Linked DNA regions of Aquitalea magnusonii. The protein of the gene in region 1 interacts with the protein of each later gene in a pairwise test. Links are inferred from orthologs where the notes say so. Each region holds a gene or a part of one and is shown on either strand. Other genes may lie near its edges. The genes, in order: ftsZ, rlmN and zapD.

Region 1 (3,004 bases):
TTTCCAGCAGCTTGCGCAGCAGCTTGTTGTTCATCGCGTGGCCGGATTTGTGGCCGGAGAAAGCCGCAATCAGCGGATGGCCAATGATGTAGAGATCACCGATGGCATCCAGGATCTTGTGGCGCACGAATTCATCGGGGAAGCGCAGACCTTCCGGGTTGAGCACGTACTCGTCATCGATGACGATGGCGTTATCCAGGCTGCCACCCAGTCCCAGACCATGCTGGCGCATGTATTCCACTTCATGCATGAAGCCGAAAGTACGGGCGCGGCTGATCTCGTCCAGATAAGAGCTGTTGGCAAAGTCGATTTCGACTTTCTGCGGTGCCAGGTTGAAAGCGGGGTGATTGAATTCGATGGACAGGGTGATCTTGAAGCCATCCAACGGCTCCAGTCTGACCCATTTGTCGCCTTCGATGATTTCCAGCGGCTGTTTCACCCGGATAAAGCGCTTGGGTACGGACTGCTCGACCACACCAGCGCTTTGCAGCAGGTAAATGAAGGGGGCGGCGGAGCCATCCATGATGGGAATTTCCGCCGCCGTCACCTCGACTACAAGGTTGTCGATGCCAAAACCGGCAAAGGCTGACATCAAATGCTCGATCGTGCCGACACGCACGCCGGTGTCTGTCACCAGCGTGGAGGAGAGGCGCGTGTCGTTGACGAGCGCAGGCTCGACCTTCACCTCTACCGGCTCGGGCAAGTCGGTACGGCGAAAGACGATGCCGGTGTCGGGGGCTGCCGGCAGCAGGGTGAGTTTCACCCGCTCGCCAGAATGCAAGCCGACACCTGTGGCGCTGATCGCTTGTTTTAGCGTGCGCTGGAATATCATGTGAAGCTCTCAGGCAATCGGGAAGACCCGATTCTAGCACAGGCTTGCGCCATGCTTTATTGATTGCTCGTCACACGTTAATAGTATTTAACTATTTATCCTGAATGGCCTTTCTCAATCGGCCTGCTTGCGCAGGAAGGCCGGAATATCATAGCTGTCGCTCACTTCCGGGTTGGAGAAGTCGGTGGACGGCGCAGCGCGGCGACGGCCCTGACGCATGATGGCCGGGGTATCGAAATCGTCGTAGTTGATGACTTCCACCGCACGGTCGTCGGTGCCGGTCTTGACGATCTTGATGTATTCCGGACGCTCTTCGCGTACCGGCTTTTGCTGGCCCAGGCCGGTGGCAATCAGGGTGACACGGATGGTGTCTTCCGGCATTTCTTCCACTTCGGCGGTACCGAACTTGATCTGTGCATCTTCATCGGCGTACTGACGGATGATGCCCATGATTTCGCGGTATTCGCTCATCTTCAGGCAACCCGGTGCGGTAGAAATGTTCACCAGCACGCCACGTGCGCCTTCCAGGGTGATGTTGTCCAGCAGCGGGCTGGCCACGGCTTGCTCGGCGGCCACGCGGGCACGGTCGATGCCGGAGGCGTAGGCAGAACCCATCATCGCCAGGCCCATTTCACCCATCACGGTGCGTACGTCGGCAAAGTCGACGTTGATCAGGCCGGGGCAGGTAATCACTTCGGCGATACCGGCCACTGCGCCCTTGAGCACGTCGTCGGCAGCACGGAAGGCTTCACGCATGGTCACGTCGTCGCCCAGTACTTCCATCAGCTTTTCGTTGGGGATGACGATCAGCGAGTCAACATGCTTTTTCAGGTCTTCGATACCGCTCTGGGCCACTTTCAGGCGCTTGCCTTCGTGCTCGAACGGGCGGGTGACCACACCTACGGTCAGGATGCCCAGTTCCTTGGCCACTTCAGCCACCACCGGGGCAGCACCGGTACCGGTACCACCGCCCATGCCGGCAGTCACGAATACCATATTGGCACCACGCAGCGCGTCGGCAATGCGTTCGCGGTCTTCCAGTGCGGCGCTGCGGCCCACTTCCGGGTTGGCACCGGCGCCCAGACCACGGGTCAGGTTGTTGCCCAGTTGCAGCTTCTGCGGCGACTTGTTGCGCTGCAGGGATTGCGCGTCGGTATTGGCGCAGATGAATTCGACACCATGCACATGGCTGCTGATCATGTTGTCGATGGCATTGCAACCGCCGCCACCTACACCGATCACTTTGATCACAGCCGCGTTGGCGGTCTCTTGCATTACTTCAAAAACCATTCCGCTCATTTGCCTCTCCTCAAGTTTAAGATGAGCTTGCATTCCACTATTTACTGCTGCCCGAAAAACAAAAAACACAGCAGCGGCCACCTGGCCGCCATTGCTTAGAAATTACCGGCGAACCAGGCCTTCATGCGGCCAAACAACTGGCCCACACCCGCGCTTTCCACTTTGGGTCCGCTATGGGTCTGGATCTGGTCCTTGCCGTACAACAACAGGCCGACACCGGTCGAGAAACGTGGCGTCTTCACCACCTCGGCCAGGCCGCCTACATACTTGGGCACGCCCACGCGCACCGGCATGTGGAACACTTCTTCTGCCAGTTCCACCATGCCCGGCATCAGGCTGGCACCGCCGGTCAGCACGATGCCGGAGGACAGCAGGTCCTCGAAGCCGCTGCGGCGCAGTTCCTGCTGTACCAGCTGGAACAGTTCTTCCACCCGAGGCTCCACCACTTCGGCCAGCGTGGCGCGCGACATCTGACGCGGCCCGCGCTCGCCCACGCCCGGTACTTCGATCATCTGGCCTGGATCGGCCATGGTGACCAGCGCCACCGCGTGCTGGATCTTGATGTCTTCCGCTTCCTTGGTGGGGGTGCGCAGCGCCATGGCGATGTCGTTGGTGATCTGATCACCGGCAATCGGAATCACCGCGGTATGACGGATGGCGCCATTGGCATACACGGCGATGTCGGTGGTGCCGCCACCGATGTCGATCAGGCACACGCCCAGGTCTTTTTCGTCCTCCGACAGCACGGCAATGGCCGAGGCCATCGGTTGCAGCACCAGGTCGGATACTTCCAGCCCGCAACGACGCACGCATTTGGTGACGTTTTGCGCAGCAGACACCGCGCCGCTGACGATGTGTACCTTGGCTTCCAGA
Region 2 (3,057 bases), 3.9 Mb from region 1 along the record:
CGCTTGCCTGCGCAGCGTGTGCCACGGCATCACCCTGCGCCTCATGCTTGACCAGATTGACCACGTCATTGACTGCCGATGGAAACTGCTGCTCCAGCCTGGCCATCAATGGTTCCGGGTCAACCCGGAGAAAGCGCGCATAATTCCTGACGAAACCACGGACAAAGGTTGCACCCGGCAATTGCTGGAAATCATCGTGTTCGATGGCTTCCAGTTGGCGGATGGAAAGCTTCAGCCTGTCGGCCACTTCGCCCAGGCTCATGCCGGCCCGCTCGCGCGCTGCTTTCAGCGCCGCACCGACCTCAAAGCCGGCAGGCTGGTCATTTGCTTCCTGTTCCATCTTCAGCTTCCACTCAACAGCATTTGAGTTTCCTTGGAGTCCGGGTATTTGTTTTTCAGCAGGGCCGAATATTCCGCCTCATGCGCCCGGTCTCCCCCTTTTCTGGCAATTTGCACCCCCAGCCACAGCACATCGGCACCGGGCGGGGTATTCCCGACAATTTTCAGCAAGCGGGAAAAATAAAAGGATGCCAGCTTGGCATTGCCCAGCTCCAGATGCAAGGCCGCCAGCTCCCGCAGTGCGGGCGGATAGTCCGCAGACAGCCGCAATGCGGTCAACAGGTAATCATTGGCCTGGGTGGTTTCACCCAGTTTTACACTGCAACGGCCCATGTTCAGATAGGCCGTTTGCGGGGTTTGATACAGCGGATTGGCGATTGCCTTGGCCAGATAATCCATGGCCTGCCGCGGGCGATCATGTTCGCACAGAAACTGGCCATAGTTGTTATTGGCTTCTGGACTGTTTGGGTCGACCTGCAAAGCCTTCAGAAAGTTCTTCTCGGCATCGGCATCCAACTGCATCAGCGTGAAGATGTAGGCACGGGTAAGGTAGGCACCGACAAAGCCGTCATCGGCATTGACGGCATCGTTGGCCGACTCCAGCGCCACCGGCAAATTGCCGAGGGAAGCATATTCGACGGCCAACTGGCTGCGGATTTCCGCCAGTTTCCGGTTGGCCGGAGCGGCGAATGCGACACAGGAATACGCCAACAGGCTCACTGCCATCCACACTCGCCACTTGATCATTCTTGATTCTCCTGCGCGATCTGCATCCATTTGACCTGACGGCGGGTCTTGTCCATCACCTGTCCCGCCAACTGCCCACAGGCGGCATCGATATCGTCGCCGCGGGTTTTCCTTACGGTAACCACGTAGCCTTGCTCCTGCAACATTTCCCGGAAAATACGGATTGCATTATTGCTGGAGCGATCGTACCCCGAATTGGGGAAGGGATTGAACGGTATCAGGTTGAACTTGCACGGTACATCGCGCACCAGTTCCAGCAGTTGGCGCGCATGTTCCGGCCGGTCGTTGATGCCGTCCAGCATCACATATTCAAAGGTGATGAAATCGCGCGGGGCCTTTTCCAGATAACGCTGGCAGGCTGCCATCAGCTCCTTGAGCGGATATTTCTTGTTGATGGGGACGATTTCATCGCGAATCGCATCGTTGGGGGCGTGCAGGCTGACGGCCAGCGCCACCGGACAGGCTTCGCGCAGGCGGTCCATCTGCGGCACCAGGCCGGAGGTGGACAGCGTCACACGGCGGCGGCTGAGGCCGTAGCCGTGGTCGTCCAGCATGATTTGCAGCGCGCTGACCACATTGTCGAAGTTGGCCAGTGGCTCGCCCATGCCCATCATCACCACATTGGAGATGACGCGTTCGTTCTTGGGCGTCACGCCCATGGCCTTGTTGGCCCACCACAACTGGCCGATGATCTCGGCGGTGGAGAGATTGCGGTTGAAACCCTGGCGGCCGGTGGAGCAGAAGGTACACTCCAGCGCACAACCCACCTGGGATGACACGCACAAGGTGCCGCGGTCGTCTTCCGGAATGAACACGGTTTCCACACCGTTGCCGGTGCCGACGTCAAGCAGCCACTTGCGGGTACCATCACTGGACGCCTGCCCGGTCATCAGCGACGGTACGCGCACCTCGGCACGCTCGTGCAGCTTGGCACGCAGGCTCTTGGCCAGGTCGGTCATCGCGTCGAAATCGTCTTCGCCCATCTGGTGCATCCAGCGCATCACCTGCTTGGCACGGAAGGGTTTTTCTCCCATGGCGGCAAAGTGTTCGGTCAACTGGTCCAGATTGAAGTCGAGCAGGTTGGTTTTCATGCAATCCTCGGTAAAACAGCGGCAGCCACCAGGCTGCCGCCAGATACATCCATTACGGCAGAACGAGATTAACGGGAGTAGATCTCGGAAGCGGCAAAGAAGTAAGCCACTTCGATGGCAGCGTTTTCAGCGCTGTCGGAGCCGTGTACGGCGTTAGCGTCGATCGACTCGGCGAAGTCAGCGCGGATGGTGCCGGCGTCAGCTTTTTTCGGGTCGGTGGCGCCCATCAGTTCGCGGTTCTTGGCGATGGCGTTTTCACCTTCCAGAGCCTGGATCATCACCGGGCCGGAAACCATGAAGTCAACCAGATCCTTGAAGAAAGGACGTTCTTTGTGTACGGCGTAGAAGCCTTCGGCTTCTGCACGGGACAGTTGCTTGAGCTTGGCGGCTACAATTTTCAGACCGGCGGATTCGAAACGGTCGTAGATCTTGCCAATCACGTTCTTGGCGACGGCATCCGGCTTAACGATGGACAGGGTACGTTCAATTGCCATAAATATCTCCCAAATACTCCCAAATAACAGAACAAGTGGCTAAACTAGGCTGTAGCTTATCCACTCGGGTTACGCAATTCTGAGGAACCCGACATTTTACCAGCCTTTTCAAGCCTCTGCTGCATAAAATTCAAGGCCATGACAGAACAAAACCAAGGGCAGCACCCCGGCACGGAGCCGGATGAAAAAGACCTCAACAGCAAGCTGAAAAAGCGGCTGGCGATTGCCGGCGGCCTGGTGGCCGTGGCGCTGGCGGCAATTCCGGTATTGGATGGCATGAAAAAGCCCAAAGTGGACATGACAGCCAGCACACCAGCAGGCAGTTCGGGCAAGATCGTCAACCCCACCTCAGCCCCGGCAGCAGAAGTACCGGCTGCCGAACCCAC
Region 3 (3,015 bases), 4.4 Mb from region 1 along the record:
AGCTCAACAGCGTGCTCAAGGATATCAGCAGCCAGATTGCTGATGCCGATCCGTATATCAAGACAGCCCGCGCCGGGCAATTCAGTCCGGATACCGTCCGCCTGGTGCTGGAACTCAAAACCGATGTCAAACCGCAGGCTTTCACCCTCAATCCGGTGGCGGAGTACAAACACCGTCTGGTGATCGACCTCTACCCCTCCAGTGGCGCACAAGATGACCCGCTGATGGCTTTGCTCGACGATTACAACAAGGGCAAGCTCACCGAGCCGCCGCCACAGGTAAAGCCGAAGAAAAACGACAGCAACCGCCCCATCGTGGTGATGCTGGACCCAGGCCATGGCGGTGAGGACCCGGGCGCCATCGGCATGAATGGCACCCGCGAGAAAGACATCGTGTTACGCATAGGCAAACAGTTGAAACGCATGATTGATGCCGAGCGCAATATGAAGGCCTTCATGACACGGGAAGAAGACATTTTCATCCCGCTGGGAGTCCGGGTAGCCAAGGCACGCAAGCTGAATGCGGACTTGTTCATCTCCATCCATGCCGATGCTGCGCCCAACCGTAGCGCCCGTGGTTCTTCGGTATTTGCCTTGTCCGAGAAAGGTGCTTCCAGTGCTTTTGCCAAAACTATGGCGCAATCGGAAAACAGCTCGGACCTGATTGGCGGAGTGAAGATTGCCAGCAAGGACAAATTCCTGGCGCATACCCTGCTAGACCTGACCCAGACCGCCACCATCAATGACAGCCTGAAACTGGGCAAGATCATGCTGGGCAAGGTAGGTAGCCTGAACAAGCTGCACAGCGCCCAGGTGGAACAAGCCGGTTTTGCGGTACTCAAGGCACCAGACATTCCATCCATCCTGGTGGAAACTGCCTTCATCAGCAATCCGGAAGAAGAGCAACGCCTGCTGGACAGCGACTTCCAGCAACAGATGGCGGGTTCTATCCTGAGTGGCGTGAAAACCTACTTCACCCAGGGTGCCGCGCTGGCTGCTCGGGCCTGAACCATAGCTGCTCGGCATGAAAAAGCCCGCTTAGGCGGGCTTTTTCACATTTTGATCAGCGGTAACGGGCAGGGTCGACCTCGCTATCAGGGCTTTCCTCGACAGCAGGCACACGGTAGGTTTCATTCGCCCACTCGCCCAGATCAATCATCTTGCAGCGTTCGCTGCAAAAAGGGCGATACAGACTGGCAGGCTCCCACCTCACGGCAGTGCCACAGGTGGGGCAGGCAACGGTACGGACAGCTTGGGACATGGCACTCAGAACTTGCAGTTGGTCAGGGTAAACTCAACATCCGACTCGGTCTGGCGCGGCCGGCTTTCTCCGGTAACCGCACTGACAAAACGAACATTGATCGCATATTTATTGGCAGAAAGCTCGGGCAGGACATTGAGCGCCGGATCGTAAGCAATGCATATCATCTGTACCACCTTGCCGCCGGACATCTGCTGGAATGCACCATTGCGTGCAACATAATGGTGGGTCTTGCCACTATCGCGCAGCAGGTGCAACAGGATGCGGGCAGCTTCAGCAGTCGGCATCAGCGGGGCCGCCCAGCGACGCATGTCACGCCGACGTTCTTCCGCCGGCTTTTGCTGCCACAGGTAGTAGGATGGCAGATCGAACTGGCAAGTCCCACCGGGGATACCGGCACGCTGCTTGATTGCCATCAGCCATTCGTTCTCGCGCAAGTGCTGGCCAAACTTTCCCGTTACACCCAACAACTGGCTGGAGGAAACTTCAATCTCGTCCAGCACCTTGTCCAGACTGTCCTCAGCCACATTCGGGTTTTCACGCAGTGCTTCAAGCACCTGCTTCTGACGCTCCAGTTCTTGCAGCAAATCAGCCTTCAGGTCTGCGCGCGACGCGGTTTCCAGCAGCTCGAACAACACCAGCAAGGCCGCATGATGATCCAGCGCATGGTCTTTGCCCAGAAAATAGGCCAGCCGATCATACAGCTGCTCCAGGCGCAGCAACGTACGGGTTCGTTCGGTGACAGGAAACTCGAAACTGATCACAAGACGTCTGCCCTTCTTGGTGGCTTGTAAAAGGCCTTGTCACTGGCCGTGGGCAAGGTTTGCAAGATAATACTGGTGTTTGGCCTCGACTTGAAGCTGCAATGCAGCAAGCGTGCCGCCATTATCAATGACATCATCCGCCAGCGCCAACCTTTGTGCGCGCGTCATCTGCGCTGCCATGATGGCACGCACGGCATCTGCGCTCAAACCACTCCTGGCCTGAACGCGAGCAAGCTGCACTTCCTCAGGGCAATCCACCAGCAAACTACGGCGTACCAGCGTCAGATAAGCCGACGTCTCGAACAGCAGTGGCACCACCAACATGGCATAAGGGCCGCGCGCTACTGCCAGTTGACGCATGCTTTCGGCGTGGATCAACGGATGCAACACACTTTCGAGCTTGCGCCGACAGGATGTATCGGCAAACACCAGCGCCCGCATGCGCGCCCGATCCAGCGCACCACTGGCAGACACAAGATCTGCACCAAAGCTTGCAGCAATGGCCGGCATGGCGGCACCGCCTGGCCCGGTCAGTTGATGGGCAATCAGATCAGTATCCACCACCGGTATACCAAGTGCCGCAAAGTGATTGGCGGCTGCCGTCTTACCGGAGCCTATACCACCAGTCAAACCAACAATTTCAATGGGCATAGCTACCCAAGTACCAAGCGACAATATCCTTGCCCCACAACAGCGCAATCCAGCCTGCCGCAGCCAGGTAAGGTCCAAAAGGCAGTGGCTGGCCACGGCCAAGCCGTGCCAGCAAGATCAGCACCACGCCGACGACGGCACCCACCAAGGATGACAGCAAGATAATCAGCGGCAGCATGCTCCAGCCCAGCCAGGCACCAAAAGCGGCCAGCAACTTGAAGTCGCCATAGCCCATGCCTTCCTTACCGGTGAGCAGCTTGAACAGCCAATAAACCAGCCACAGGCTGAGATAACCGGCCATTGCGCCCAGCACAGCGTCCGGCAACGCCACCGTACCGGA

What was found.
Region 2: the proteins of ftsZ (region 1) and rlmN interact in binary tests that used the Escherichia coli proteins (3 or more experiments, as listed by UniProt). The link is inferred for Aquitalea magnusonii from one-to-one orthologs.
Region 3: the proteins of ftsZ (region 1) and zapD interact in binary tests that used the Escherichia coli proteins (3 or more experiments, as listed by UniProt). The link is inferred for Aquitalea magnusonii from one-to-one orthologs.

Annotation. Positions count from the first base shown.
Region 1 is NZ_AP018823.1:4,499,387-4,502,390, reverse strand. What follows is about bases 40-2,888. They hold ftsZ (cell division protein FtsZ), read right to left. Parts: upstream 2,132-2,888; coding sequence 947-2,131; downstream 40-946. Other genes in these bases: ftsA (cell division protein FtsA), read right to left, coding at 2,227-2,888; lpxC (UDP-3-O-acyl-N-acetylglucosamine deacetylase), read right to left, coding at 40-829. In the rest of the region: more of lpxC, read right to left, coding at 1-39; more of ftsA, read right to left, coding at 2,889-3,004. UniProt on the Escherichia coli protein: Essential cell division protein that forms a contractile ring structure (Z ring) at the future cell division site. The regulation of the ring assembly controls the timing and the location of cell division.
Region 2 is NZ_AP018823.1:577,458-580,514, reverse strand. What follows is about bases 131-3,032. They hold rlmN (23S rRNA (adenine(2503)-C(2))-methyltransferase RlmN), read right to left. Parts: upstream 2,178-3,032; coding sequence 1,083-2,177; downstream 131-1,082. Other genes in these bases: DLM_RS02800 (SPOR domain-containing protein), read left to right, coding at 2,810-3,032; ndk (nucleoside-diphosphate kinase), read right to left, coding at 2,246-2,671; pilW (type IV pilus biogenesis/stability protein PilW), read right to left, coding at 343-1,086; DLM_RS02820 (RodZ domain-containing protein), read right to left, coding at 131-340. In the rest of the region: more of DLM_RS02820, read right to left, coding at 1-130; more of DLM_RS02800, read left to right, coding at 3,033-3,057.
Region 3 is NZ_AP018823.1:81,771-84,785, reverse strand. The notes cover bases 146-3,005. They hold zapD (cell division protein ZapD), read right to left. Parts: upstream 2,025-3,005; coding sequence 1,266-2,024; downstream 146-1,265. Other genes in these bases: coaE (dephospho-CoA kinase), read right to left, coding at 2,064-2,675; yacG (DNA gyrase inhibitor YacG), read right to left, coding at 1,063-1,260; DLM_RS00445 (N-acetylmuramoyl-L-alanine amidase), read left to right, coding at 146-1,007. Outside these bases: more of DLM_RS00445, read left to right, coding at 1-145. UniProt on the Escherichia coli protein: Cell division factor that enhances FtsZ-ring assembly. Directly interacts with FtsZ and promotes bundling of FtsZ protofilaments, with a reduction in FtsZ GTPase activity.